One region of the Agrobacterium sp. 5Ca50 genome, then DNA from elsewhere that is predicted to be linked to it. Evidence: riboswitches for the same ligand, from Rfam matches in the RefSeq annotation. Region 1 holds a riboswitch; the other holds the start of a gene.
What was found. Region 1 has a riboswitch for thiamine pyrophosphate ahead of thiB (thiamine ABC transporter substrate binding subunit). Riboswitches for the same ligand answer to the same signal wherever they lie in the genome.
Positions count from the first base shown of each region.

Region 2: linked by a shared signal. The riboswitch ahead of ACZ5FM_RS21310 (ABC transporter permease) and the one ahead of thiB (thiamine ABC transporter substrate binding subunit) in region 1 are both predicted to bind thiamine pyrophosphate.

Region 1 is NZ_AP026438.1:3,347,365-3,362,018, forward strand. Features, by position in the region: gene ACZ5FM_RS16065 (ABC-F family ATP-binding cassette domain-containing protein) at 1-1,358, shown strand, start outside; gene ACZ5FM_RS16070 (VOC family protein) at 1,454-1,846, shown strand; TPP riboswitch at 1,923-2,031, shown strand; gene thiB (thiamine ABC transporter substrate binding subunit) at 2,073-3,092, shown strand; gene thiP (thiamine/thiamine pyrophosphate ABC transporter permease ThiP) at 3,124-4,749, shown strand; gene thiQ (thiamine ABC transporter ATP-binding protein) at 4,746-5,465, shown strand; gene ACZ5FM_RS16090 (M48 family metalloprotease) at 5,738-7,264, shown strand; gene leuC (3-isopropylmalate dehydratase large subunit) at 7,352-8,761, opposite strand; gene ACZ5FM_RS16100 (amino acid ABC transporter permease) at 9,023-9,838, opposite strand; gene ACZ5FM_RS16105 (transporter substrate-binding domain-containing protein) at 9,888-10,685, opposite strand; gene ACZ5FM_RS16110 (RNA pyrophosphohydrolase) at 10,790-11,305, opposite strand; gene ACZ5FM_RS16115 (divergent polysaccharide deacetylase family protein) at 11,353-12,549, opposite strand; gene ACZ5FM_RS16120 (S41 family peptidase) at 12,613-13,941, opposite strand; gene ACZ5FM_RS16125 (murein hydrolase activator EnvC family protein) at 13,931-14,654, opposite strand, start outside.
Region 2 is NZ_AP026439.1:817,160-831,813, reverse strand. Features, by position in the region: gene ACZ5FM_RS21315 (methyl-accepting chemotaxis protein) at 1-1,373, opposite strand, end outside; TPP riboswitch at 1,673-1,775, shown strand; gene ACZ5FM_RS21310 (ABC transporter permease) at 1,915-2,697, shown strand; gene ACZ5FM_RS21305 (ABC transporter substrate-binding protein) at 2,697-3,641, shown strand; gene ACZ5FM_RS21300 (hydroxyethylthiazole kinase) at 3,638-4,381, shown strand; gene thiE (thiamine phosphate synthase) at 4,368-5,030, shown strand; gene thiD (bifunctional hydroxymethylpyrimidine kinase/phosphomethylpyrimidine kinase) at 5,027-5,821, shown strand; gene ACZ5FM_RS21285 (TRAP transporter large permease) at 5,824-7,635, shown strand; gene ACZ5FM_RS21280 (TRAP transporter substrate-binding protein) at 7,649-8,647, shown strand; gene ACZ5FM_RS21275 (asparaginase) at 8,745-9,689, opposite strand; gene ACZ5FM_RS21270 (amino acid permease) at 9,686-11,164, opposite strand; gene ACZ5FM_RS21265 (aspartate ammonia-lyase) at 11,438-12,865, shown strand; gene ACZ5FM_RS21260 (FadR/GntR family transcriptional regulator) at 12,834-13,550, opposite strand; gene ACZ5FM_RS21255 (phosphoethanolamine transferase) at 13,878-14,654, shown strand, end outside.

The DNA.
Region 1 (14,654 bases):
GGCTGGAAGATGAACTGCAGAAAAGCCGCAGCGCACTGGTCCTCATTTCGCACGACCGTCGGTTCCTTGAAAAAGTTTCCAACTCCACTGTATGGCTTGATCGCGGTACTTCGCGTCGCCTCAGCCGCGGCTTTGCCCATTTCGAGGAATGGCGCGACAAGGTGCTGGAAGAGGAAGAACTCGAGCAGCACAAACTCGGCAAGGCGATTGAGCGCGAAGAACACTGGATGCGCTATGGTGTAACCGCCCGTCGCAAACGCAATATGCGCCGCGTCGGCGAACTTCAGGCGATGCGCGCTCAACATCGTGGCCACAAGGGACCGCAAGGTTCCGTGCAGACCACAGCTGTCGATACCCGTGAATCCGGCAAACTGGTGATCGAGGCCGACAGCATTACCAAGTCCTATGGTGATCGCACCATCGTGGCACCCTTCTCACTGCGCGTGCATCGTGGCGACTGTATTGGTCTGGTTGGGCCAAACGGAGCAGGCAAGACCACGCTTTTGAAAATGCTGACCGGACAGCTGCAACCAGATAGCGGCACGGTCAAACTTGGCACCAATCTCGACATCGCCACGCTCGATCAGAAGCGTGAAGAACTGAACCCGAATGACACGCTAGCGCACTATCTGACCGACGGACGTGGTGAAAACCTGCTGGTCAATGGCGAACTGAAGCACGTGACCGGCTATATGAAGGATTTTCTGTTCCAGCCGGAACAGGCCCGCACACCGATCAGGAATCTCTCCGGTGGTGAACGTGCTCGTTTGATGCTGGCGCGTATTCTCGCCCGCCCCACCAACCTCCTCATTCTCGACGAACCCACCAACGACCTCGATATTGAGACGCTTGATCTGTTGCAGGAAGTGGTCGCCGGATTTGTCGGCACCGTCATTCTCGTCAGCCACGACCGCGACTTCCTCGACAGAACAGTGACCTCGACCATTGCGCCGGCCAATCCCGATGCGCCAGATGGCCGCTGGATCGAATATGCCGGCGGTTATTCCGACATGATGGCGCAGCGCAAGGGCGCGGCCGAGGAAAAGCGCAAGGCGGAAAAGCAGGAAAAGGCAAGAAGCACCTCCTCTTCAACTGCGTCGGATGATGCACCAAAGGCCAAGGGTAAATTGTCCTTCAAGCAGAAGTTCGCTCTGGAGAACCTGCCCAAGGAAATGGAAAAGGCCCAGATCGAAATCGCCAAGCGCGAAGAAAAGATGGCCGATCCCAACCTCTTCACCAAAGACCCCGCAGCTTTTGGCAAGCTTGCCGACGAAATGGAAAAGCTGCGACACAAGCTGGTCACTATGGAAGAAGAGTGGTTGGAGCTTGAAATGCTGCGCGAGGAACTGGAAGGCTAAATTCCTTCCACCATATCGGAACCTCTGTTCTTCATCCGTCTTTGACAGGGAAGCGATTTTACGTTTTCCTTGGCAAAGATGGAGGAGTTCAGAAAATGCGTATGATTTTCGTCAATCTGCCTGTTCGCAATATCGAAACGACAAAAGCTTTCTTCACCGCACTCGGCTTCAGCTTCAATCCCGAATATTCGGACGAGAGAACGCTCTGCATGATCGTGGAGCAGAACATCTTCGTCATGTTGCTCCAGGAAGAACGTTTCCGTGATTTCATCAACGGCGATATTGCCGACGCCACCCGCACGACCGAAGTGTTGACCTGCCTGACGGCAGAAAGCCGCGAAGACATCGACAGGATGATTGCGACAGCATTGTCATCCGGCGGCCGCGAATGGAAACCGATTCAGGATCATGGCTTCATGTATGCCGGAAGTTTTCAGGATCCCGACGGCCATGTCTGGGAACTGGTCCATATGACCGGGCAATCCTGAAACCATCGGATTTGACACCCGACTGTTGCCATGGCTGGCTATCTTGCCAATTGATGACAGTAAGATTACATCTTGCCTTGCTCTAACGGGGTGCTTTGTCTTTACCGACAAGGCTGAGAGGCTTCCGCCAACCCGAAGAACCTGATCCGGTTAACACCGGCGGAGGGATTAGACGGCTCATTATCAGCGCCCTATTCCCGTTCAACATATGAAAGAGGAGGCGCGGATGCGCAGCATTTTGAACAATTCCCTGATTGCCAAGGCACTGGTGCTTGCGGCATTTGCCGTGCCCGGCGCAGCATTTGCAGCCGACAAGGCACTGACGGTCTACACCTATGAAAGCTTCGTGTCCGAGTGGGGTCCTGGCCCCAAGGTCAAGGAAGCATTTGAGAAAAATTGCCAGTGCACTGTCAATTTTGTCGGTGTTGCCGATGGCGTTGCGCTTTTGACGCGCCTCAAGATGGAAGGTGAAACATCCCACGCCGATGTCGTTCTGGGGCTCGACACCAACCTTGTTGCTGAAGCCAAGGAAACCGGCCTGTTCGAGGCAAGCGGCATCGATACGTCAGCTGCCAGGATTCCAGGCGACTTCAAGGATGATATCTTTGTTCCCTACGACTACGGCCACTTCGCCATCATCTATGACACCCAGACCATCAAGAACCCGCCACAGAGCCTGAAGGATCTGGTCGAAGGTGATCCTTCCCAGAAGATTGCCATTCAGGACCCGCGCACCTCTACTCCCGGCCTTGGCCTGCTCCTGTGGGTGAAGTCCGTTTATGGTGATCAGGCACCGGAAGCCTGGGCAAAGCTCAAGAACCGTATTTTGACGGTCACGCCGGGCTGGTCTGAAGCCTATGGCCTGTTCACCAAGGGAGAAGTGCCAATGGTGCTGTCCTACACGACCTCACCTGCCTACCACATGGTCGCAGAAAACACCGACCGCTATCAGGCAGCCAGTTTCTCGGAAGGTCATTACATTCAGATCGAGGTGGCCGGCCTATTGAAAAATGCTCCGGAGAAAGACCTTGCCAAGTCATTCCTCTCCTTCATGCTGACACCAGGTTTCCAAGACGCCATACCGGAAAATAACTGGATGATGCCGGCTGCGGCAACCAGCGCACCGCTGCCAGAGGCGTTTTCCAAACTTGTTGTACCGACCAAGACATTCCTGATGTCACCTGAGGAGGTGGCCAAGAACCGCAAGGCATGGATTGATGAGTGGCTGACAGCCATGAGCATCTAACCTTTGCAAATCGGAAATTCGGGCCAGCGCCATGATTTCAAAGGCCGAACAACGGCAATCGATAGGCACGGGAATGGCGGCTTTTGCCGCTGTTCTCGCATTCATTGGCCTTGGCACATTTGCCCTTCTGTCTTTTGATGCAGGTGCTGCAAGCGATGAGCTGTTCGGTACCTACACCTGGCGTATCCTGCGCTTCACCCTCTATCAAGCAACGTTATCGACCGGACTATCGATCCTTTTTGCGCTGCCTGTCGCACTGGCTTTGGCAAGACAAACTGCGTTTCCCGGTCGTATCTGGATTATCCGCCTTATGGCCGTTCCCATGGGGCTACCGGTTATCGTCGGTGCGCTTGGCCTTATTGCCATCTGGGGAAGACAGGGCTTCCTGAACACCACACTGACATCACTCGGTGTTGAACAACCTTTCAGCATTTACGGCCTGTCAGGAATTCTGCTGGCACATGTCTTCTTTAACCTGCCGCTTGCCACCCGTTTGCTACTGGCCGGGCTGGAGCGTATTCCCGGTGAATATTGGCGTATGGCGGCAAGCCTTGGCATGCCCTCCTGGTCCATTTTCCGGTTCATTGAATGGCAGGCGCTGATAAAACTGGTTCCCGGTGTCGCCGGGCTGATTTTTATGCTCTGCGCCACCAGTTTCACCCTTGTGCTAATGTTGGGCGGCGGGCCTGCGGCGACAACGCTTGAAGTGGCGATCTATCAATCGCTGCGCTTTGATTTCGATCCTCCACGCGCCATTGCACTTGCTACTCTGCAAATCGTCATGACCGGGTTGTTGCTCGCCTTATTAGGCTGGCTGCCCAGACCTGACGACGAGGGTTTGAGCCACGGCCGAGCAATCCAGCGCTATGATGGAAAACGGCTTCAGGTACGGCTGCGCGACGGTATTCTAATTATCGCCGCTGTGGTTTTTATGATGGCACCCTTACTCAGTATCGCCATATCCGGCTCCACCGCCAACTTATCGCGCCTGTTGGCGGCCGATGTGTTCTGGCAGGCAGCCGGAACCAGCCTGTCCATTGCGCTGGTTTCAGCCAGTATTGCCATTGGCATTTCCGTCGCCCTCATCAACGCGCGCTCGACGATCCGTGGCAACCGCAAGGCAAACCTGACACTACGTCTTATGGCCTCCACGATGTCCGGTGGCGCATCCATGGTGCTGCTGGTGCCACCAGTGGTGCTGGGGAGTGGCTGGTTCCTGCTGTTACGGCCGCTTGGTGACATCACGCTGTTTGCACCGGCGCTGGTTGCCTGCATCAACATGCTGATGGCGCTTCCCTTCGTTATGCGGGTACTTGAACCGGCGTTCCAGACCCACCAGGCACGAACAGCAAGACTGTCAGCCAGTCTCGGCATGCATGGTTTTGCCAGATTGCGTTACATCCATTGGCCAATCCTGCGTAGACCCCTGGCAACGGCCTTCAGCTTTGCAATGGCGCTGTCGCTTGGCGATCTCGGCGCAATCGCCCTGTTCGGCTCGCAGAACTTTATCACGCTGCCTTGGCTGGTTTACAGCAATATGGGCAGCTATCGTACCAATGACGCCGATGGTTATGCGCTGATCCTGGGTGTGATCTGCCTGATATTGGCCATGGGTGGCGCAGGCACCGCACAAACCCGCAAGGAGCAAAACCAATGACTGAAACCGCTCCTTCCGGCATTCGTTTTAATGATGTAGCGCTGAAACTTGGATCGCAGGAGTTTTCCTTTGATTGCCACTTGCCGCAGGGCAAGATCACGGCAATTACCGGCCCATCCGGCTCAGGGAAATCAACCCTGTTGAATCTGGTCGCTGGTTTTGAAACAGCAGATGCCGGCACCATCATGATTGACGGGCAGGTCGTCACACACCTAGCCCCGGCCGAGCGACCGGTCTCGGTGATCTTTCAGGACAACAACCTGTTTTCGCACCTTGATGTGTTCACCAATATAGCGCTCGGCATCAATCCTTCGCTGAAACTTTCCGCGCAAGAGCGGCAGTCCGTTTCAAATGCCCTGCAGCGTGTCGGTCTTGCGGGCTTTGAAAAGCGTCTGCCGCCAAATCTGTCGGGTGGAGAACGGCAACGCGTTGCCATGGCACGGGCTCTGGTGCGCCACCGCTCGGTTCTGTTGCTGGATGAGCCCTTTGCCGCTCTTGATCCCGGTTTGCGCGCCGGGATGGCTGAATTGCTGTCCAGTTTGCATCAGGAAACCGGCAACACTGTATTGCTGGTCACCCACAAACCCGAGGAAGTACAACAGTTGGCCAAACATGTCGTGTTCATGGATAAGGGGAAAATCCTGTTCCAGGGCACACCGGAGATTTTTTCCGAGAACGGGAACATCCCCCAAATTCGTACGTTCCTGAACGGATAGCTGCGGCACACGCCGTTCGCCACAATTTCGACGCGGGCAAGTGGCAATCGGCTTAGTACGGCTTCAACAGGGGATTGAGTTTATTTGATCGTCTATTTGCTAATTTACTTTGGTTGCCTGATGAGCCATGCAAGATGGTCAAGAATATTGAAAAGATTCGTCATCGATAATAGCACACCACAAGGCGTGACAATTTGTGTCCATTGATGGACAGTATTCGCACAATAAACTAGCAGTGCGTAACATCAGGGGCATAGGAACTGACTGACAAGATGACGATTTCCATAATAGCAAGGCCGGCAAGGACATCTGATCCGCGCGCGCAGCGTTATGGCAAACTTGTGCGCTCTGTTGCCGGCCTGACAATTGCTGCGATGACGCTCAGTGCATGCCAGTCGCTGTTCAGCCAATCCTACCAGGCAAGTGTTCGCCCGTCGGACAACCCGCAGACTGTTGAAGAAGTTCAGAAAAATGACCCGCGTGCCCAAATGGGAGCACGCGAACACCCGCGTATTGTTGCAAGTTATGGCGGTGAATACCGCGATGAAAAAACCGAACGGCTGGTTGCCCGCATTACCGGTGCACTGACGGCCGTTTCGGAAAATCCGCAGCAATCCTACCGCATTACCATTCTCAATTCCCCGGCGATCAACGCATTCGCGCTGCCCGGTGGCTATCTTTATGTGACACGCGGACTGTTGGCGCTCGCCAACGACGCGTCGGAAGTTGCCGCCGTTCTGTCGCACGAAATGGCCCACGTCACTGCCAACCACGGCATTGAACGCCAGCGCCGAGAAGAGGCTGAGGTGATTGCCAGCCGTGTTGTGGCGGAAGTGCTGTCCAGTGATCTGGCTGGAAAACAGGCATTGGCGCGCGGCAAGCTGCGATTGGCAGCATTTTCTCGCCAGCAGGAGTTGCAGGCCGACGTCATTGGTGTACGCATGCTGGGTGAGGCGGGTTATGACCCCTATGCCGCTGCGCGCTTCCTCGATTCCATGGCCGCTTATGCCCGTTACACATCCGTTGAGCCGGATAGCGACCAGAGCCTCGACTTCCTTTCCAGCCATCCCAATGCGCCACAGCGCGTTGAGCTGGCACGTCGCCATGCTCGCGCCTTCGGGCAGGAAGGCAGCGTCGGAGATCGTGGCCGCGAATGGTATCTGAACGGCATTGACGGCCTGCTTTATGGCGACAGCCCGCAAGAAGGCTATGTACGTGGCCAGACATTCCTGCATGGCAGCCTTGGCATTCGTTTCGATGTGCCGGAGGGTTTCCAAATCGACAACAAGGTTGAAGCCGTTCTTGCAACCGGCCCAGGCGAAATGGCCATCCGTTTTGATGGTGTGGCAGATGCCAAGCAGACCGATCTTGCCAATTACCTGACCAGCGGCTGGGTGGCCGGCCTTCTGCCGAATACCGTGCGCAAAACGCAGGTCAACGGTCTCGAGGCAGCAACTGCCCGCGCCACAGCTGAAAAATGGGATTTCGACGTTACTGTCATCAGGCAGGGTCAGCAGATTTTCCGCTTCCTGACAGCTGTACCGAAGGGCAATCCACAGCTTGATACGGTCGCGAACGTCTTGCGTACCAGCTTCCGGCAGATGACCAGCGCAGAAATCGCCTCACTCAAGCCATTGCGCGTGCGCGTGGTAACGGCAAAGCCAGGCGAAACCATAGCCACCATGGCGGCGCGCATGATGGGCACGGACCGCAAACTGGATCTGTTCAAGATGATCAATGCGATGGGCGCCGGTGCAGTGTTGCAGCCCGGACAGCGCGTGAAGATCATCGCGGAATAACCGGCGAATTACGCCTTCTATCCGAACAAAAAGCCCTCAGGAAATTTCGTTTCCTGAGGGCTTTGTCTTATTCGGCAGTCTTAAATCTTATTTCCACTCGCGCACGTCAACGAAGTGGCCAGCGATGGCAGCAGCAGCGGCCATGGCAGGCGACACAAGGTGCGTACGGCTCTTGTAGCCCTGACGTCCCTCGAAGTTACGGTTCGAGGTCGACGCACAACGCTCACCCGGCTGCAGGCGATCATCATTCATCGCAAGACACATCGAACAGCCAGGTTCGCGCCATTCGAAACCGGCGTCGAGGAAGATCTTGTCGAGACCTTCGGCTTCCGCCTGTTCCTTTACTAGACCGGAGCCGGGAACAATCATAGCCGAGACGGTTGGTGCAACCTTGCGACCATCGACCATCACCGCAGCAGCCCGTAGATCTTCGATACGTCCATTGGTGCACGAACCGATGAACACCCGGTCAATGGCGACGTCAGTCATTTTGGTGCCCGGCTGCAGGCCCATATATTCGAGCGCACGCCACTTGGAGTTACGCTTGTTTTCGTCAGCGATATCATCCGGGTTTGGAACGGTGCCCTGAACCGAAACAACGTCTTCCGGTGACGAACCCCAGGAAACGATCGGCGGTAGATTGGCGCCATCGAGAACAACGATCTTGTCGTAATGTGCGCCTTCGTCAGACTTCAGAGTCTTCCAGTAGGAAATTGCCTGTTCCAGCGTTTCACCCTGCGGTGCACGTGGCTTGCCCTTGATATACTCGAAGGTCGTTTCGTCCGGAGCAATCAGGCCCGCACGTGCGCCGCCTTCGATTGTCATGTTGCAGACCGTCATACGGCCTTCCATTGACAGAGACTGAATGGCTTCGCCTGCAAATTCAATCACGTGACCGGTACCACCGGCTGTGCCGATTTCACCGATGATGGCGAGGATGATATCCTTGGCTGTTACGCCTTCCGGCACCTTGCCATCGACACGCACCAGCATGTTCTTGGCCTTCTTCTGGATCAGCGTCTGGGTCGCCAGAACGTGTTCCACTTCCGAAGTGCCGATACCGTGCGCCAAGGCGCCAAACGCGCCATGCGTCGATGTATGGCTGTCACCGCACACAATCGTCATGCCGGGCAGGGTAAAGCCCTGTTCAGGACCGACGATGTGAACGATACCCTGACGTTTGTCGCGCTCGGAATAATATTCAACACCGAATTCCTTGGCATTTTGTGCCAGCGCTTCAACCTGAATACGGCTTTCTTCGTTCTTAATGCCTTCAAGACGGTCAGCAGTGGTTGGAACATTGTGGTCGACCACGGCCAGTGTGCGGGTTGGCGAATGAACGGGACGACCCGCCATACGCAGACCTTCAAAGGCCTGCGGCGACGTCACCTCGTGAACAAGGTGACGGTCGATGTAGAGAAGACAGGTTCCGTTGGGATCACTATTAACGACGTGATCATCCCAGATTTTATCATAAAGGGTGCGGGGTGCGCTCATGGCTTTATCCATCGGATATTGAAAAAGGGAAATGGGCTTCGCAAAAAGGCTGACAGCCTTGAAGGGCTATCAGGCGAGCGTAAGTCGGCTGTTGAGCGCCCCGGACAAGCGCGCGAAGAAACGTGCCGGCAGACGCTTATGATCCTGCAGCACGAAAATATTTTGCGCGAGACATCCGAATTTCGATCCCATGGCCATTTCATTAGCAGATTGCTGCCTGCGCTTCAATATCAATCACACGCAGGAACACGGGGGCTCGCCTTATCCAGCCGGAGCCCGCCGCATGGCCTTTTCAATACGCCTGAGAACAAGCGACAAACCAACCGTGAGGATCAGGTAGATATAGGCGACGATCGAGTAGGTTTCGAAGAAACGAAACGAGCCAGCTGCGTAGACCTTGGCCATCTGGGTTATGTCGGCAACGCCAAGCACCGACACCAACGAACTGTCCTTCACCATCGATACAAAGTCGTTGGAAAGTGGCGGAAAAACCGTCCTGACCGCCTGCGGCAGAATGATCAGCCGAAACCGTTGGTAACGATTAAGCCCAAGAGCCTTTGCGGCCTCAATCTGTCCTTCGTCAACGGACTGAATACCAGCGCGAAAAATTTCCGCGAGAAAAGATGCGTAACCAATCGTAAGCGCGATAATCGCCCGCCAGACCAGCGAGAAGTCACGCACCAGAACCGGCTCCAACCAGCCTGCCGACACAAGCGGCGTAGTCACCCAGTTGTAGAGACTGACAAGCCCCGGCGCCCCGACAAAAGCAATATAGAACAGCAAGACCAGGATGGGGATGCCGCGGATAACTTCAATGTAAAAGCGCGCAATCTGCCGCAGCACCACATTGTGAGACAGACCGAGTAGTGCAATGCCGAGACCAAACACAACAGCAAGAAAAAAAGCTGCGAGCGTCACGAAAATGGTGATACCGATGCCTTTGACAACGGTGGAAAAAACCTGCGCGTAAAGGTCGGTGGCAATGATTGTTACCGCTAGTCCAGCACCGATCACGACCAATGCAACAAGCCACCACGGAAAGTCTTTCTCCGTGGTGCTGTGTTTGATAAAACTCATCGTGACAATTTCCGATAAACGGAAATCAGCATGCAGGCGATGATTTCACTCATTCGCCAAGCTTGTAATCGAGGAACCACTTCTTATCGAGCGCGGCAATGGTGCCGTCTGCCTTAAGGGCCGCGATACCTGCATTGATCGGTGCGACGAGGTCCGAGCCCTTTTTGAAGATGAAGCCGAAATCATCGCCGCCCAAAGGCGCACCAATCAGCTTCAAGGTGCCGTTGGACGCGGCTACGTGACCATTGCCGGCAACTCCATCGGTCAGGACCAGATCAACGTCGCCGGTCTTGAGCGCCTGTACGCTTGCACCGAAGGTTTCCAGCAGCTTGATACGCGGGTTCTGCTCGTTGCCGTCGAGAACATCATAAACGGCGGTGTAAAATGGGGTTGTTCCAGCCTGCGCACCAACAAGGCCTTTTTCGAAGGCAGCAAAGCTCTTGGCATCGGCGAAGCGGTTTTCATCAGCACGCACCAACATGAACATTTCCGAGCGCATGTAGGGGTCGGAGAAGTCGACCTTTTCCTTGCGGTCATCCTTGATGCTGATGCCGGTCATGCCGATGTCATATTGGCCATCCGAAACCGCCTGGATCATCGCGTCCCAGGAGATGTTCTGATATTCGACCTTGAAGTTCAAACGCTTGGCAAGCTCGGCAACCGCATCATATTCCCAGCCGATAGCCTTGCCAGACTTAGGATCGACAAACTGCAGCGGCGGGTAAGCATTTTCCGTAACCACTACCACCGTACGCCCTTTAAGGTCGGGAAGATCGGCAGCAAAACCCGTGAAAGGGGCAACAATTGCGGCCATGATGCCGGCAAGCAGCGTACGTCTGAAAAACATGTCTTTCTCCTGTGGCGGGAGCGGTGAAAATGTCACATTTCAAGCCGCAAAGACAAGAAACAAATTGGCTTGAAACATGCGGCTTTTAAAACGATCCGGTTAAATCAGGCCTGCGGAGAGAGGTGCCGGAATTCGGCGATAACCTGCTCGTAAACACCGCGTTTGAACGGCACGATAAGGTCCGGCAGGCTTTCCATCGGCTTCCAGCTCCAGGCATCGAATTCCGGATAATTGCCGGTTGGTGGCGGGTTGATCTCGATCTCGCTTTCGTCGCCGTCAAAACGGAAAGCAAACCAGCGCTGCGCCTGCCCACGGAATTTTCCTTTAAGGCCAATGCCAAGAAGATGAGGTGGCAGGTCGTAATGTATCCAGTCGCGCGCTTCTGCGAGCAGTGTGATGCTACGCATGCCGGTTTCTTCATAAAGCTCGCGAATAGCGGCGTTCAACGGCTTTTCGCCATCATCGATGCCGCCCTGAGGCATTTGCCACAGCTGCTCGGAGCCATCATATTCCGAGTTCTTTTCAGGGATACGTCGTCCGGCCCAAACCAGCCCTTGCGCATTCAACACCATAATCCCAGCGCAGGGACGGTAAGGCAAATCTTCAGGCTTGATTGTCATGAACAGTCCTCACGGAAAACGGCATACGATAGCCGCAGCAGCGATCTTTACTGTCCCGGCCTGTCAGAAACAAGCGCCGAAACCGCAACGATCTCAATGCCGCGTGATGTCGCTTCGGAGACCCAGTCGGACACCGCGGTAATGCTCTCATCAAAGGCCGAGGCAACGCCAATCGCCGAGCCGTTGCGACGCGCCAGACGTTCAAGATCATCAAGCCGTGTCATGATGGATGAACGGTTCACCTGTTCGTCGATCTGTATATCGCCAAACGCGTGCGGCATTGCCAAAGCTTTGGCGACCGCGCCGGTCTGGGATTGCGCCGAAGAACCATCATCAAGGAACAGCAGCCCGCGCTCGCTGACGTCACGCAAAACAGGTTCCAGCATCTTGGCATCGGCCATGTAGCGGCCGCCAAGGTAATTCATCACACCGGTATAGTTGGTGATCTTGGCCATGGAACGGTGTAGGCGCTCCATATTGATCTTCTGGCTGTCACCAACCAGTAAGGTATCAGGACCGGGATTGTTACCGGGATAACCGAACGGTTCAAAAGGTACCTGCAGCAGAATTTCATGCCCCTCACGCCGCGCCTCCTGCATCCAGCGCTGCAAGCTGTTGCCGCTGGCTGCAAAGGCAAGCGTGATTTCCGGTGGCAATGTTCTGATAGCGTTCTGGGTGCCGGTCTGACTAAGGCCAAGTCCACCAATCACAATGGCAATACGTGTACCACGCGCGCCAGACCAGGGACGGGCATATTGTTCCAGCGAACGCAAACCATCAGCTCCGGTTTTCGGCAATTTGCCAAATGCCGAATCCTCCAGCAGATCCTCGTTCGGCATGGTGGCCATGCGCGGGTTCTGACCATAAGTCTGACCGGTCATCAAAACCGGACCGTCACCATCCCGGGGGCGGGGTGAAAACACCGATACGACATTGCCGTCTTCCGTGGTGTCCTGACGTATATTTGCGCCGGACCGGCCACTGCTGACGGGAAGTCCAGCCGTTTCTTTTTCCGTTTTGGTTTGAGGCGACGGAGTTGTTTCCGCCTGCGCAACGTCAGGCGATGATTGTGGATCGAGGCCGGGTTTTGCCAGATTGTCAGGAGCAATCACTGTGTAAACAGACAATCCCAGAACCGCGCATAGCGCAACGGTACCGGCAAGAGCAGCAACAGAAAAACGCCGGCTTTTGCCGGCGCTTTCCTTACGATCTTGCCCCAAGGGTTTGCGCAGTTCAGATACCAAAACGCGGCCTATCCCGATTGTTGTATGCAGGGGTAGGAAGCGCCGGAAAACCGGCGCCCCTTATTACTGCTTGGTTACGACAGCTTTTTCAGGGTTTGGCGGGAAAGACGGGTCGGTCTTGTCGCCGCGCAGCAGATCAAGCGCGTAGTTCAGCTGAATGTCGTCCTTGGCTTCCGGCGGCACATAAGCAGCAGAACCCGAACCTTCGTCCGTTTCGCTCTGGCCCTGGATGTGACCCGGCAGGCTGGATTCACCTTCGGAGCGAATGCGGCCCTGAAGCTCTGGCGGCAGCGGCTGGTCGACCTTGATATCAGGTTCGATACCTGTGCCCTGAATGGACTTGCCAGATGGCGTGTAATAGAGCGCCGTGGTCAAACGAAGCGCACCGGTTTCACCCAGCGGGATGATCGTCTGGACAGAGCCCTTGCCGAACGAGCGAGTGCCGACAACGGTGGCACGACGCAGATCCTGCAGAGCACCGGCAACGATTTCCGAAGCAGACGCCGAACCACCGTTCACCAGAACGATAACCGGCTTGCCGTCCGTCAGATCGCCCGCGGTTGCGTTGAAGCGACGGGTTTCTTCCGGGTTACGGCCGCGGGTCGAAACCACTTCACCTCTTTCAAGGAAGGCATCCGATACGTTGATCGCCTGATCAAGCAGGCCGCCCGGGTTGAGGCGAAGGTCGAGAACATAACCCTTCAACTTGTCAGCAGGTACCTCGGCCTTGATTTTTTTGATCGCGGCTTCGAGATCGTCATAGGTCTTCTCAGTGAATGAGATCACACGCAAATAACCAACATTGTCACCTTCAACACGCGACTTGACGGCACGTACGGCAATGATGTCGCGCATAACGGTGATATCAAGCGGCTTGTCAGCACCCTGACGAATGATCGTCAGCTTGATAGGTGTCTTGACCTCACCGCGCATCTTTTCAACGGCCTGCTCGAGCTTGAGACCTCGAACCGGCTGACCATCGATTTCCGAAATGAAGTCGCCGGCCAAAATGCCAGCTTTGGAGGCAGGCGTATCATCGATTGGTGTGATAACCTTGACCAGTTCATTTTCCATGGTCACTTCGATACCGAGGCCACCAAACTCACCCTTGGTCTGGCTACGCATATCGGTAGCATCCTGCGCATTGAGGAAGCTTGAATGCGGATCAAGAGAGCTGAGCATGCCATTGATGGCGTTCTCAACCAGCTTCTTGTCATCCGGTGGCGTTACATATTGTGCACGTACGCGCTCGAATACGTCGCCGAAAATCGACAATTCCTTATAGGTAGACGGCCCAGCGGCCTGCGCCGGGATGCTCGCAGAATAAATGACACTCATCGCCGTGGCACCCATGAGTCCACCGATGAGCAGAAGCGAAACCTTACGAATCATTGTGCGCCCTTCCGGTATTTTTTGCGGTCCACCAAGGTTGGGAATCAACCGGCACACCGTCTTTTCTGAATTCTATGTAAAGCGTTGGCCTATCAGTTTCCAGCGCCAATGCTGCTGCACTGGCCACTCTTTTTGCTCCCATGGAAGCAATGGGTTCACCTGAAAACACGAACATACCCTGGCGGGTTCTTATCGCATCCATTCCGGTCAGTACCAGATGGTACCCGTCACCTGCATTGAGAATAATCATTCGGCCATAACTGCGGAATTCTCCAGCAAAAACAACATACCCGTCTGCGGGGGCTGTTACCAGTGCGCCGGGACCGGTTGCGATCACAACACCGCGAGAGGTATGGCCAGTTCCATCGGCATCGCCAAACTTTCTCAGCACATCGCCCGTTACCGGCATATCCAGTTTGGCCTTCAGACTTGCAAACGGATATGCGGGCGCAATGCGGTTTTTATCGGGCATGCCAGCATCGGCATTTGCCCTTTCACGCTCGCGCTCATCTTCCGACAAACGACGAACCCGTTCCTCTTCGGCGCGCATCTTTTCCTGCGCTTCACGGACGGAGAATATCTCGTTTTCCAATGAGGCAACGAGGCTTTCAAGACTCGTTGCCTTAGAGGCAAGTTCTTCAGAGCGTTTGCGTTCCGCTTCAAGGTCCGCAGCCGTGCGCGTTCCCTGCCTGTCATTTTCAGCGAGCAACAGG
Region 2 (14,654 bases), on a different replicon from region 1:
CCCGCGTTCAGAGCAAGCAGGTTGGTCTGGAAGGCGATGTCATCGATAACACCGATGATGTTACCGATTTCGCTGGAGGATTTTTCGATCTGCTCCATGGCGGTGACGGCTTCACGCACCACTTCACCAGACTTTTCTGCTTCCTGACGGGTACGGGAAACCAGGTGGCGTGCCTCTTCTGCGCGCTTGGCGGAATCTTTGACCGTCGTGGTGATTTCTTCCAGAGCGGCGGCTGTCTCTTCAACAGAAGCAGCCTGCTGCTCTGTGCGGCGGGAAAGGTCGTCAGCCGAGGAGCGGATTTCATTAGCACCAGCATCGATGGCGCGGGCATTTGTACCAACGCTCTGCATCGCCAGATCAAGCTTTTCTGCTGAATGGTTGAAGTTCTGACGCAGTGTGTCCAGTTGGCCGTTAAATGGATGTGCAATACGCGCAGCCAGATCGCCATCAGCCAGTTTGCCAAGCGCGGCACCCAGCGTATCGACGGCTTTCTGAATTTCTGCGGCTTCCAGGACCTTCTGCTGCTCGCGTTCAGCGCGCTCATTCTCGGTGCTGACGCGATCTTCATCAGCTTGACGGGACAGGCGACCACGTTCAATGGCGTTGTCGCGGAACACGGCCACGGCGGCCGCCATGTTGCCAATTTCGTCCTTGCGGTCCAGGCCGTCAATTTCAGACTTCACATCGCCACTGGCCAGTGTCTGCATGCGTTCGCGCAAACGAACCATCGGTGCAGTGATACCGGCGTGAGCGACGTAAATCGCAAAACAAACGGCCGCCACCAAGCCAACACACATAAAGATGAAGCTCTGTGTAATCGTCGAGCCGATCGATGCGGAAAGCGACTTGCTGCCATTGTCCAAAAGCTGCGACAGTGCGGTGTTGTTGGCACCGGCCTGATCCGAAACCTGCTTTAGCAGTGTTTCCAGCTTTGACTGCATGGCTGGCAGTTCTGCGCCATTGCCGCCGAAATGCAGCTGCAGCATTTTTTCATACATGGTCTGCAGTTCGTTGGTCGAAGCCAGCAACTTCTCGATATCGTCCTTGCGGCTCGGAACCGACGCCGGCACGGCGGCCAGACGGTCCTTGGCAAGCTTGAAGTTGGAGGCGAAGCGTTCACGCATCTCCGGCAGGCCAGGATGCTGAGCATCCATTTGCAGCATGCGTTCGGCCCAGACAACCGACGTCCAGATACCGGAAGCGGCACGGGCGCTCATCATGGCGGAGGTTGCTTCCTTGTCGATGAAGCCAAGGTAGCTGGAGTTTGCATCACTGAACTTGGCGGTAATGAATGTAAAACCACCAAACGAAACCAAGCCGAGCATGAACAAGGTGGAAAGTATCTTCCACTTGATGCTGAGGTTTTTCAACATGTTGGACTTCCTAGAACGAAAGGACAAACGGAATACTGTACCGCAGGGCTGCGGCATTCCGACATCGATTTTTGTGGGAAAACTATGCTTCGACTAAAAGCTCAAACAACAAGCGTCATGCAGCCCCGGAAGGTGTCGTTCGACACCGTTATAGAAAGAAATTGATTAAAAACTTGTATAGCTATCGGTCAAAACCGGGCCGAACGTTATAAAAAAACGCCTTAAAAACAGTATGTTCGACAGTTTTCATATAGATGTGTCAATCTCATTGACAGCGGGGCAAAAACGCGACAATTTGCACCTATTCCGAGGGGGGCATCCTACGATGCTGAGATGGCGGTGAGCCGGACCCTTGAACCTGATCCGGGTCGTACCGGCGTAGGAACGGAAACAGCGGCATAAAGCCCCCTTTTCTCTTCTCCGCTTGCCTGGATCTCCGTGATTGTCACAAGTCTGGAGATCGTAGATGACATTCAAGATTGCTATAGGTGCCGTTCGCGGCCATCGCCCTCATTTGGTTTATCGTTTCATATAAACCCAAATGCGTGTCTCATCCGCCGTTTGCGGCGTGCTGTTGCTGGTCGTTGGCTGGCAGGTTGGCACGTGGCTGTTTGCCCCTGCGCATTATATTCTACCCTCGCCCTATGACGTCGTTTCGGCGCTGTCACGGCAGCCATCCTACTTGCTCGAAAACAGCCTGATCACCCTGACTGAAATGGTGGTTGGCCTTGTATTGGGCACTGGGTTTGGCGTTGGGACAGCTTTCGCAACAGCAGCATTTCCGAGAGTTGGAAAGCTGGTCTGGCCAACCATGCTGATCCTGCAGGCATTTCCCGTGTTTGTCCTTGCTCCCATCCTCGTGCTGTGGCTCGGCTTCGGCATGGCCTCGAAAGTAGCGATGACGACGCTGATCATCTTCTTTCCTGTCGCCTCGGCCTTCAATGACGGCCTGCAACGCACGGAAAGAGCAATTCTGGATGCCGCAGCGCTCACACAGGCAACACACTGGCAGATCCTGCTGCGGTTACGGGTGCCCCTCGCCCTGCCGGGGCTGATTTCGGGCCTGCGGGTCGCAGCGCCGCTCGCACCCCTTGGTGCCGTCATCGGCGAATGGGTCGGCGCGTCCTCAGGGCTTGGTTTCGTCATGGTGCAGGCCAATGCCCGTATGCAAACCGATACGGTTTTTGCAGCCATGGCCATTCTTGCGGTTCTGACCGTGCTTTCTCGCCTTTTTATGGACCGCGTCACCAGAGGGCTCACCCCATGGGCGGTCGAGACTGAACATTCTCTGCCATTTCTTAATTCCTCAAGGAAACACGCCTGATGAAGAAACTTGCCCTTTCTCTTTCTATCGCACTTGCGACGATCCTTCCCGCATCCGTGACACATGCCGCCGACAAGCTGACGGTGATGCTGGAGTGGTTCGTCAATCCCGATCACGCGCCGATGGTCATCGCCGCTGAACGCGGCATCTTCAAAGCTGAAGGGTTGGAAGTCGAGCTGGTACCACCAGCCGATCCATCTTCCGTTCCGCGTCTGGTCGCCGTCAAACAGGCCGACATTGGCGTGCATTATCAACCAAACCTCTATCTCGACAACGCTGCCGGTTTGCCGATCCTGCGGTTTGGAACACTTGTCGAGACACCGCTTAACACCGTGACGGTTCTGGCTGATGGGCCGATCAAAAGCCTGAAGGACCTGAAGGGCAAAAAGATCGGTTTTTCTGTATCCGGTTTCGAAGATGCCATGCTGAAGCGCATGCTTGAGAAGGAAGGTGTCAGCCGTGACGATGTTGAGCTTATCAACGTCAACTTCTCGCTGTCACCTTCGCTGATCAGCGGCAAGGTCGATGCGACACTTGGCGGCTTCCGCAATTTTGAACTGACCCAGATGAAGCTCGCAGGTCACGAAGGTTACTCCTTTTTCCCTGAGGAGCATGGTGTTCCCGCTTATGACGAACTGATCTTCATCACCAACAAGGACCTGGTCTCGGACACTCGCTTGCCGCGTTTCCTTGATGCCGTCGAACAAGCCTCGATCTTCATCACAAACCACCCGCAGGAAGCTTGGGAACTGTTCATCAAAGCCTACCCCAGCCTCAATGACGACCTGAACCACCAGGCATTCATCGACACCCTGCCGCGTTTTGCCAAACGTCCCTCGGCACTGGATCGCGCTCGTTACGAACGTTTCGGCCAGTTCATGCAGGACATGGAACTGGTGAAACAGGCGCCTGCCGTTGAAGACCTTGCGGTGGAATTGCAATGAGCACGGCCCATACAATATCAGCTGAAAAGGCAGCCGATGTGCTCGAGCGGGTGCGGCAAAGCCGCCCTCGCGTCCATTGCCTGATGAACACCGTCGTGCAGAAATTCACTGCCGATGGCATTACGGCGGTCGATGCCATTCCTTCGATGACATCGTCGATGGAGGAAATCGAAAGTTTTGTTCTCAAAGCCGATGCGTTGACCATTAATCTCGGCACGCTGGATGCGGAGCGTCGCAAGGTTATCCTGCTTGCTGTGCAGGTGGCCAATGCGCATGGCAAACCTTGGATCGTTGACCCCGTCCACTGCGACTACTCTCCGTCGCGACTGGCGTTTGCAAGGGACCTTCTGCAACATTCGCCAACCATCATCCGTGGCAATGCGGCTGAAATGGCGCTGTTTGACGACACAGGCAACAGCTTGCGAATTCAAACCGGTCCGCAAGACCATTTGTCTCTCGCAAATCGATCGGTCCGTATTTCCAACGGTCATCCATGGATGGCGAAAGTGACCGGAACAGGCTGCCTTTCCGGCGGCATAATCGCCGCGTTCCTAGCGGTAGAGCCAGACGCGCTGCTGGCGGCCAGTGCGGCCCTGTGTGTGACGGGAATTTCTGCAGAGCAGGCCGCGGTCTACGCCAACGGTCCCGGCACATTCGAGCCGGCATTTCTCGACATGCTGTCGGCCATTGGCCGTCAGGACATCATTTCCCATGCAAGGATAGAACATGACGAAGGTTGATTATCGCCTGAACGCGTTGGTCGATGGCTCCCTGATCGATATCGCCCCGCTGCCGGAACTCGCCCGTATCGCGGCCGAAAACGGCGCAACACTGATTCAATACCGCGACAAGACGGCATCCACCCGTTCGATGATCGAAAGGGCCAAGGAAATTATAGCCGCGCTCAAAACAAGCGGCGTCCCGCTTGTCATCAACGACCGCGTTGATGTCGCGCTGGCGGCTGGTGCAGATGGTGTGCATCTGGGTGCGGACGACATGGATGCAGAGACGGCACGCAGCATTTTGGGCAACGAGGCAATCATCGGACTTACCGTCAAAAATGCCAAGGACGCGGCACGCGCCGCGGCGGCCCCCGTCGACTATGTCTGCATTGGCGGCGTGTTCGAAACAGTATCGAAAAACAATCCTGACCTTCCAGTCGGCATTGATGGTTTCAGTGCGTTGCGGGCAGCACTGCGTCAGCAGCGACCCGAACTACCGGTCGGCGCCATTGCCGGCATCGATTTGGCAAGAACACCAGAGGTCGTCGCGGCCGGTGCCGATGGCATCGCGGTTATCTCCGCGATTTTCAGAGCCAATGACATTGCTGAGGCGACACGCAGCTTCCGTGACGCAGTGGATGCTACACTGGCGGAGAAACACCCATGACCGCCATTGCTTTGACCATTGCAGGTTCCGATAGCGGCGGCGGGGCCGGCATTCAGGCTGATATCAAGACATTTTCAGCGCTTGGTACTTATGCCGCCAGTGTACTGACCGCAATCACCGCCCAGAACACCAGGGGCGTGACGGCTGTTGAAGACATTTCCGTACCCTTAATCGTCGCGCAGATGGATGCCATTTTTTCCGACCTCGATGTCGATGCCGTCAAGATCGGCATGGTGTCCCGGTCGGAGACAATTTTGGCCATTGCAGAGCGACTGCGCCACTACAAACGCGGCGTGGTTCTCGATCCGGTGATGGTTGCAACCTCCGGCGACCGGCTTTTACAACAGGAAGCGATCGAGACACTGAAGCAAGAACTTGTCCCGCTTGCAGCCGTCGTCACGCCCAATCTGCCAGAAGCAGCGCTGTTGACGGATCTGCCCATCGCTGCAAACCAGAGTGAGATGGCGCGCCAGGCAGACGTCATCCTGAAAGCAGGGGCACGCGCCGTGCTGATCAAGGGTGGACACGGTAACGGTCCTGACAGCACAGATCTTCTGCTCGATGGCAACGAAGTCAAAGTCTTTTCCGCACCGCGTATCGACACCAAAAATGATCACGGTACCGGATGCACTCTGGCGGCCGCAATCACCGCGCATCTCGCCAAAGGATATTCGCTAACCGATGCGGTGGAGCAGTCGAAGGATTATCTGCACAAGGCATTGCAAGCGAGTGTCGGCCTTTCAATTGGGCACGGTCGCGGACCCGTACACCATTTTCACGGCTGGTGGTAAATATGGTCTGGCGAGAGGATAACATCAGGCATGTTGCGCAGCGTCTCAGCGACGCCATAGAAGCAATGCTCGGCGCACTTGCTGTTGTCGTCCTTGCCATCATGCTGGTCACTGTTCTTGCCACTGCCGGCATGCGCTATTTTTTCCATACCGGCATTGTCGGCGTCGAAGATCTTGGCATCTGGCTGCATATCGCCCTCATCGCGCTTGCTGCCCCGCTCAGTGTCACCGGGGCATTGGCAATGCGTTTTGATGTACTGGTCCGCGTGTTGCCGGAAAGAGGGCGTGCACTGACACGCATTGCGGCTGATAGCATCAGTGTCATGGCAGCGCTTGTGCTGACCTTTGGCGCTGTCAACATAAGCACGATGCTTGGCGGCTACTCACCGACGCTTGGTCTACCGGAGTGGGTTCGTTTCGGTTTTATCGGCATCGGCGGCGCATTGTTGTTGATCATGATGTTGCTTCGCTGGCTGGCAGCCGGGCAATGGCGGACAGGCCTTGCTGCACTAATTTTAGCAACTATGTTCTATACCGCTGTTCCGCTGGTTCTTATCGAAACATCATTTCCGGCCAGTCTCTATCTGGCACTGATCGCAGGGGCAGGTTTATTGCTGGCGGCACCGCTTGCCCATGCATTTCTGGTTGCCGCCTATCTGGCCATTTCATTTGGCAGCTCCCTGCCGGAACAGGCTATTGTTTCGACAACCGTCACCGGCATGTCAAAATTTCTGCTGTTGGCCATTCCATTTTTCTTGCTGACCGGCGGCTTGCTTGGCGCATCTGGGGCTGCACAAAGGCTGGTGCATGTTGCCCAGACACTGGTGGGTCACAAACAAGCCGGTCTGGCGCAAACCGTATTGTTGACCAGCGTGCTTTTCTCGGGCGCGTCAGGTTCTTCGGTCGCCAACGCGGCGTTTGGAGCATCGACCTTCCAGCCGGAGCTGGTGCGGCACGGATATCCACCTGCACAGGCAGGCGCCATTATCGCCGCAACCTCCGTGCTGGATAACGTCATCCCGCCATCCATTGCGTTTCTCATCCTTGCCGCCGCAACAAACCTCTCGATAGGTTCATTGCTGGTCGGAGGCTTTTTTGCGGGCGGCGTCATGGCATGCTGTCTGGCAATTGCCATTCATTTGACCGTACGCGAAAAAAACAAGCGCCTCCCTGCCCCGGCAAAAGAACGTTGGCAGGCAGCATTTGCAGCCATTCCGGCCTTTGGCCTCGGTGTTATTGTGGTCGCTGGCATTCGCTTTGGCATTGTCACCACAACGGAAGCCTCCGCTCTCGCTGCGGCCTATACATTTGCACTCGCATATTTTGCCAGAACAGGCGCTAAAACGCTCTATGGTGTGTTTCGCCAAGCCGCCACCGAGGCGGCGGCCATTGGGCTACTGATCGGGACAGCCGCAACATTTGCATTCCTGCTCGCAACCGATGGCGTGGCCGGCCACGTCATGGACTTTGTAGTCATGCTTGGCGGCAGTGCCTTTGCCGTGCTGCTCCTGGCCAATCTCGTGCTGCTTGCAGCCGGTCTGGTGCTGGACATTGGCGCAGCCATTCTGCTGTTTGGTCCCATCCTCCTGCCTGCGGCGGTCGCGGCTGGCATTGATCCCATTCATTTCGGCGTCATTCTGGTTGTGAACCTGATGATCCACGGACTGACGCCACCCATCGGCATGTTGATTTTTGTCGTAAGCGGCGTGACGAAAGTGCCTGCGTCCTCCCTCTTTCGCGCCGTTCTCCCCTATCTGACTGCGCTTTTGGTCTCCCTCACCATTCTTTGCGCCTACGCGCTTGTTTTCCGCTGAAAGGATACTTTCCGTGCATAGATTTTCTCGCCGCATGTTTTTGAAAAGCCTCGGCATCGCAACAGCCACGCTGCCTCTAGCCGTCCTGATGAGACCGGCCTTCGCCCGGACCCAGACAATAACCGTTGCATCACTGCTGGGAGAGGACAAACCTGAAACCAGGATCTGGCGCCAGATCGCAAGACAGGTGGAAACGCGCCTGCCGGGCCGCTTCCGTTTCAACATTGTTGCAAATGGCGCACTGGGCGGCGAAAAGGAAGTTGCTGAAAGCATGCGGCTTGGTTCAGTACAAGCCAGCCTCTCCACGGTCTCGGCCCTCTCGGGCTGGGTACCGCAGTTGCAGCTTCTCGACCTGCCCTTCCTGTTTCGCGATGGGGAACATCTCAGACGTGTCGTCAACAGCGATATCGGCCAAAGCCTGAAGGGTGAACTGCTGCAGCAGCAATTTGTGGTTGGCGGGTTTATCGATTACGGCGCACGCCATCTTCTGACAAAAGAACCGGCCCGCACACCGCAGGATATAGCAGGCCAGAAAATCCGGGTTATCCAAAGCCCGCTGCATACAAAACTCTGGAGCTCTTTTGGCGCGGTGCCGGTCGGCATCCCTATCACCGAAACCTACAATGCACTGGCATCTGGCGTGGCTGACGCTATGGATCTGACGAAATCTGCCTATGCCGGTTTCAAACTTTACGAGGTCGTACCTTGCATGACACAGACCGGACATATACGCGCATCCGGTGTCGTGTATTTCTCCAGTATGTTCTGGAGCGGACTGTCGGATGAGGAAAAGACAGTTTTGTCGGAGGAGACGGCTGCTGGCGCCGACTACTTCAACCAGCTGATCGTTGAAGATGAAACAGCGTCAATGAAGGTAGCCTCATCCTTGGGCGGACAGGTTTTTGAGCCAGAAGCACTCGATCAATGGCGGGGCGGTGCCACTGCCGTGTGGCGTGACTTTGCCGATGTGGTTGGCGGCATGGCACGTATTGATGCAGCGGAAGCTGCCTGACGAAAATGGTTTAGCGGATCGCGCTATTCAATTGATGAAAAAGAAAAAGCGGCCAAAGGCCGCATTTTCTGGCAGTGCGGGACGCTATTGCAGGTCGTTACAGATCACCGAAATAATTGGCGATCACCTCTGCGGTCACACCATTGGCAACCAGAACGGCAAGCAGAACTCTTGCCTGACCGGGCCGTAGTGTTTTGGAATGCACGGCCCCCGCTGCCCCCATGTCATAACCGCCACCGCCACCACCGTAGCCAGGCACCAGTAGACCGGTCGGAACGCGGCTGGAAACAACAACCGGAATACCCGTGTCGCTGCAACGTTTGACGGCCTGTACCACTTCCGGGTTGGCGTTACCGGAGCCCAGCGCGGCCAGCACAATGCCGTCAACACCAGCAATGAGACTGGCATCGAGATGTGTAGCATGACAGCCCGGGTAAATCGCAGCGATATCAACGCGGATATTGCTGACGGACTTTTCAAAGGTGTCCAGCAATGGACAGATATCAGGCCGCGCAAGTCGGAAAGCATCGGCTTCGTCAGCCGAATATTTGTATAAACCCCATGCTGACAACACACTGCCGCCAAAACCCAGGAGAACACCATGCTTTGCATTGGCAGGGTCAACAGCCAGAGCAATCGCCGCTGCCAGATTGGCCGGACCATCGGCGTCAGGATGGTCTGCGGTAAACTGCGCACCGGTCAAGATAACTGGCTTGTTCAGTTTGTGCTGAAGATGCACCAGAAGAGCAGTCTCCTCCATGGCGTCCGTACCATGGAGAATGACAACACCAGCGATGTCAGGGTCACGCAGCTGCCTGCCGACTTCATCACTGATGTCTTGCATGTCGGCGAGCGTCAGGCTGGACGAATCCTTCGCCATCAGCTCGACCGGCTTTAGCCTTGCCTGCATATCCGGCAGAACAGACAACAGGTTTTCACCCGTGAGGGACGGCTTGCTCGATCCGTCCTCACTTTTTTTGCTTGCAATCGTACCACCAGTGGCGATTACCGCCACCAGAGGAAGAATGTTTTGCGACTTCACAGCAGGCCCCGCTTGCTTGGAACGTCAGATTGATTGTGCTCGCTAGCGATTTGCTGGATTCGGTCACGAAGCAGATACCACCCTATGACAAGCGCCGGAGCGATTATCAAGATGGAAGCAATTGTCCATGTTCCCGCCGGGTAGTCAAAGGCCATGAGGACAAGCACGCTGAACAGGAAGATAAGCGTGAGAAAGCCTGTGTATGGCGCGCCAAACATGCGGAAGTCAGGGCGGGCCAACTGGCCACGACGAGAAAGCTGCCACAGCTTGAGCTGGCAAAGAATGATAACACCCCATGCGCAGATAATGCCGAGAGCCGAAAGATTGAGCGCGATTTCAAATGCAGCTGCCGGAACAATCGCATTCAAAATGACGCCGATCACAGTCACGACAGCCGTCACGGCAATGCCGCCATAGGGAACGCCGGCCTTATTCATTTTGGCAAGTGCCGCCGGTGCGGAACCGGAAATTGCCATGGAGTGCAAAATACGACCGGTGGAATACAGGCCTGCATTCAGCGAAGACAGCACCGCCGTCAGAACCACGAGGTTCATGATGACATCAGCGCCTTCAATGCCAATAGCACCGAAGAATGTCACGAATGGGCTCTCACCCGCCTTATAGGCGCTGTACGGTAACAGCAGCGAAAGCAACAAAACTGAACCGACATAAAACACCAGAAGGCGGATAACCACAGTGCGGATTGCGCGTGGCATGACCTTGCGTGGATCTTCAGTTTCACCAGCAGTCGTGCCGATGAGCTCGATCGATGCATAGGCAAAGACAACACCTTGAATAATCACAAAGGCCGGCAATATTCCGTTGGGGAAGAAGCCGCCATTCTGCGTTATCAAACTGAAACCGACAGTGTGGCCTTCAATCGGCGTCCCAAAGATGACGAAGTAGACGCCAACCACCAGAAATGTCGCCAGCGCCAGGACCTTGATAAGGCTGAACCAGAATTCCAGCTCACCAAACACCTTTACTGAAAGAAGATTCATGGCAAGAACGATGATCAGGGCACTTAGCGCGAAGACCCACTGGTCGATGCCGGCAAGCCACGGAACATATTGCTTGAAAAAGTTCATGTAGAGCGCAACGGCCGTAACGTCCGCCACCGATGTCATGGCCCAGTTCAGCCAATACATCCAGCCAACGGCAAAGGCCATTTTTTCGCCGTAGAACTCGCGTGCGTAAGACACGAAGGAACCGGAGCTTGGCCGGTACATGATAAGCTCACCCAGTGCACGCAGCACCAGAAATGCGAAGAAACCGCAAAGCGCATAGACGAATACCAGCGCCGGTCCGGCCATGGCCAGCCGCCCACCGGCGCCAAGAAAGAGCCCGGTGCCGATGGCGCCACCGATTGCGATCATCTGGATTTGACGCGGTTTCAGCGCCTTATGGTATCCGAGGTCTTCCTCGGCAAAGACCGCTCGGTCATCGGATGTTTTCTGAAGATTTTCGACTGACATAGCTCCTCCCTCTGAGCCCTGTATGCAATGGATCGTGATTTACACTTTCGAGTGCGAATGCGGTGTCGCCTTGCCGTCCGTGGGAGGCTGCGCTGGACCGTATTTCAATTGGCATGCTGTAATGCTGTATGACAGATATTTTCTCATATTCGCAGCATGGGCCCGCCGTCAAGCAGGATTCTGTTCAGTTGACCTTTGCAACAGACAGGAATACACAAGCCATAATCTGTCTTACAGCTATACAGATTATGTCACGATCCATAGGAGGACAATGTGGTCACGACGCGTACGGAGCACGATTTGCTCGGTCCAAAAGAAATTCCGACAGATGTTTATTGGGGTGTACACACGGCACGCGCCGTTGAAAATTTCCAGATAACCGGAACATCGATCGGTCATTACCCATACCTCATTCGTGGCCTTGCCTACGTAAAGGAGGCCGCGGCACTGGCCAATCACGAGCTTGGTCTGCTGGATCAGGAACGACTGGAAGCGATTGTCAAAGCCTGCCGTGAAATTCGTGATGGCGCGTTGCACGACCAGTTTGTCGTTGATGCAATACAGGGCGGCGCGGGCACTTCAACCAATATGAATGCCAATGAGGTGATTGCCAACCGCGCCCTTGAACTGCTGAATCATGAAAAGGGTGACTACGGGCGCCTTCACCCGAATGATCACGTCAATCTCAGTCAGTCGACCAATGACGCCTATCCAACGGCAATCAATGTCGGCCTAATCGAAGCAATTGATGCCCTTTCTCATTCTATGGGCGTGCTTCAGAAGGCATTTGAGAAAAAATCCGTTGAATTCCATAGCATTTTGAAGGTCGGCCGCACGCAGTTGCAGGATGCCGTCCCGATGACACTCGGCCAGGAATTCCGTACTTTTGCAGTGATGCTTGGTGAAGACAGAGCTAGATTGATTGAATCGGCCGCACTCCTGCATGAAATCAATCTTGGCGCCACGGCTATCGGCACTGGCCTCAATGCGCCCGCTGGTTATGCTGCCCGCGCCTGCGAACATCTTTCCCAACTGACCGGACGCCCGCTCGTTACCGCCGCCGATCTGATCGAGGCGACGCAGGATCCTGGCGCTTTTGTTCACTTATCCGGCGTTCTCAAGCGGATCGCCGTCAAACTGTCCAAGACCTGCAACGATCTCAGACTATTGTCTTCCGGTCCGCGCGCCGGCATCGGAGAAATCACCCTACCCGCCGTTCAGGCCGGATCAAGCATCATGCCGGGCAAGGTCAATCCGGTCATTCCGGAAGTCGTCAATCAGGTGGCGTTTACGGTCATCGGCAACGACATCACAATTACGATGGCGGCGGAAGGCGGACAATTGCAGCTGAACGCATTTGAGCCTGTCATTGTGCGGTCGCTCTCCGACAGCATCAGTCACCTGAGTGCCGCCTGCCTGACACTGGCAGAACGGTGCGTTGAGGGCATCGTCGCCAATCCAGCGATCATGGCCTTACGTCTGGAAGAGTCCATCGGACTTGCGACAGCACTCAACCCGCTGATCGGCTATTATGCGGCAACACAAATTGCGCGCGAGGCGCTCAGCACAGGACGCAACGTCCCTGAAATCGTACTCGACCGCGGTTACCTGACCGCTGAACAGTTGCTGGAAGCACTCAAGCCGGAGCGGCTTGCCAACTTGCAGGATCTTATGACTGCCGGGAGCGATCCGCAGCCATAATGCTGGTCACAACCTGCTTGACCTGACCAAGATGCGCCTCCATCGCCTTGATTGCGTCCTGCTCATTGCCCGCCTGGATTGTTTGAGCAATCCGGCGGTGTTCAATGTTGGACGCTTCCCGGCGATGGGCCATCATGTTCAGCAATTCTGACTGCTGGGAAATAGCGCCCCGCGCATCGGTCACAATCTTAGCAAAAACCGCATTCCCTGACGATTCCGCAATCAACGTATGAAATTCAGAGTCCAGCAGCACCCATTTATGGGGATCTGTTTGCCGATCCATAGCATCGCACAGATGCAGCAAAGCCGTAGCCTGTTCATCAGACCGGCGCAGTGCCGCCCATCCAGCAGCAGGAACCTCGATAAAGGGGCGTGCCTCAATCAGATCTCGTGCGGAATAACTGCCGTAACTCAGTTCGGTGCTGGGTGTAGATGTGAGAATGAAGGTGCCGCTGCCCGTACGTGTTTGCGTTAGTCCCAGCGTTTGCAGCGAACGCAAAGCTTCACGCACAATCGGCCTGCTAACCCCGTAACGAACCGCAAGGCTGCTTTCGGATGGTAATCGTGCACCAACCGACAGACGTCCAGACGTTATTGCAGAACGAATATCTTCGAACACCGATTCAGCGGCGTTCTTCCGACTGATCGGACTTGCATCAGATAACCAATCAGCCAGTTCACTCATAGTTGCAACCTTCACAAACATCCGGGCTTTGTCAAGAAGCCACACCCGAAGGCAGCAGATCTGTTAGCCAGATATCGAACTACAACATCACAACCAAAAGCGGAATTGATTTCTGTAAGTTACGCGATTTTCGACGCAACTGACACACCCCACGACCGCCATTCAGGTTCGTGTCAGAAAAGCCGGACATCTAGCCATCAGAGCCGGTTGCAAATGCACATCCCACGACCTTCAAAAACTGAAGGAGAGTATTGCCCGGTTTATGATCAAAACGAAAATACGGGTGGCAAATTGGCGTTTCTCACAGTGAAAACCGACAGGATCGAAATGTTTCGTCCTGTTATTGGCAGCGGAACATTAAGCGCGCTGGGCGCACTTTATCTGCTGTTTTTCCTCAACAGAACGTTCTGGAGCAAGATACACATCTATCTTTCGCCCTACCCGGTAGCGATTACTGCACTTTACGTCGCGATGAGTGCATTGTTCATCGCAATGATCACGATCTTTTCGGTCAAATATCTGATCAAGCCGTTTCTGGCATCGCTGATCGTTATTGCCGCATCAGCGTCCTGGTTCATTGATCGCTTCAGCGTCATCGTGGACAGCGACATGGTGCGCAACGTGTTTGAAACGACACCTGCGGAAGCCGGCAATCTGCTGACATGGGGTTTCGGGTCCTACATGGCAATGTTTGCCGGATTGCCAATACTTTTTCTTGCCCTCGTGCGCGTCCGGCACCGGTCATTTCCGCAGAAACTGATGCGCAACACCGTGACAGTCCTGGGCTGCGTGGCAATTGTTGGTTTCATCGGTTTTGCAAACTCGAAAACATTCACGACCGCCATACGCCAGCACCGGGACATTGTAAAAAGCATCAATCCGCTCACACCGATTTCAAGCACCGTGCATTACCTGACGCAGGCCGGGCATGAAGCAAAAATCATCGCAGAGCCAATCGGCCTCGATGCCAAGGTCATGGCATCGGCCGGTGGTGTCAGAAAGCCTCGAGTGACCGTCATCGTTGCCGGTGAAACCGCCAGAGCAGCAAACTTCTCGCTGAATGGTTATGCCCGCGACACCAATCCCGAACTTGCCAAGCGCGAT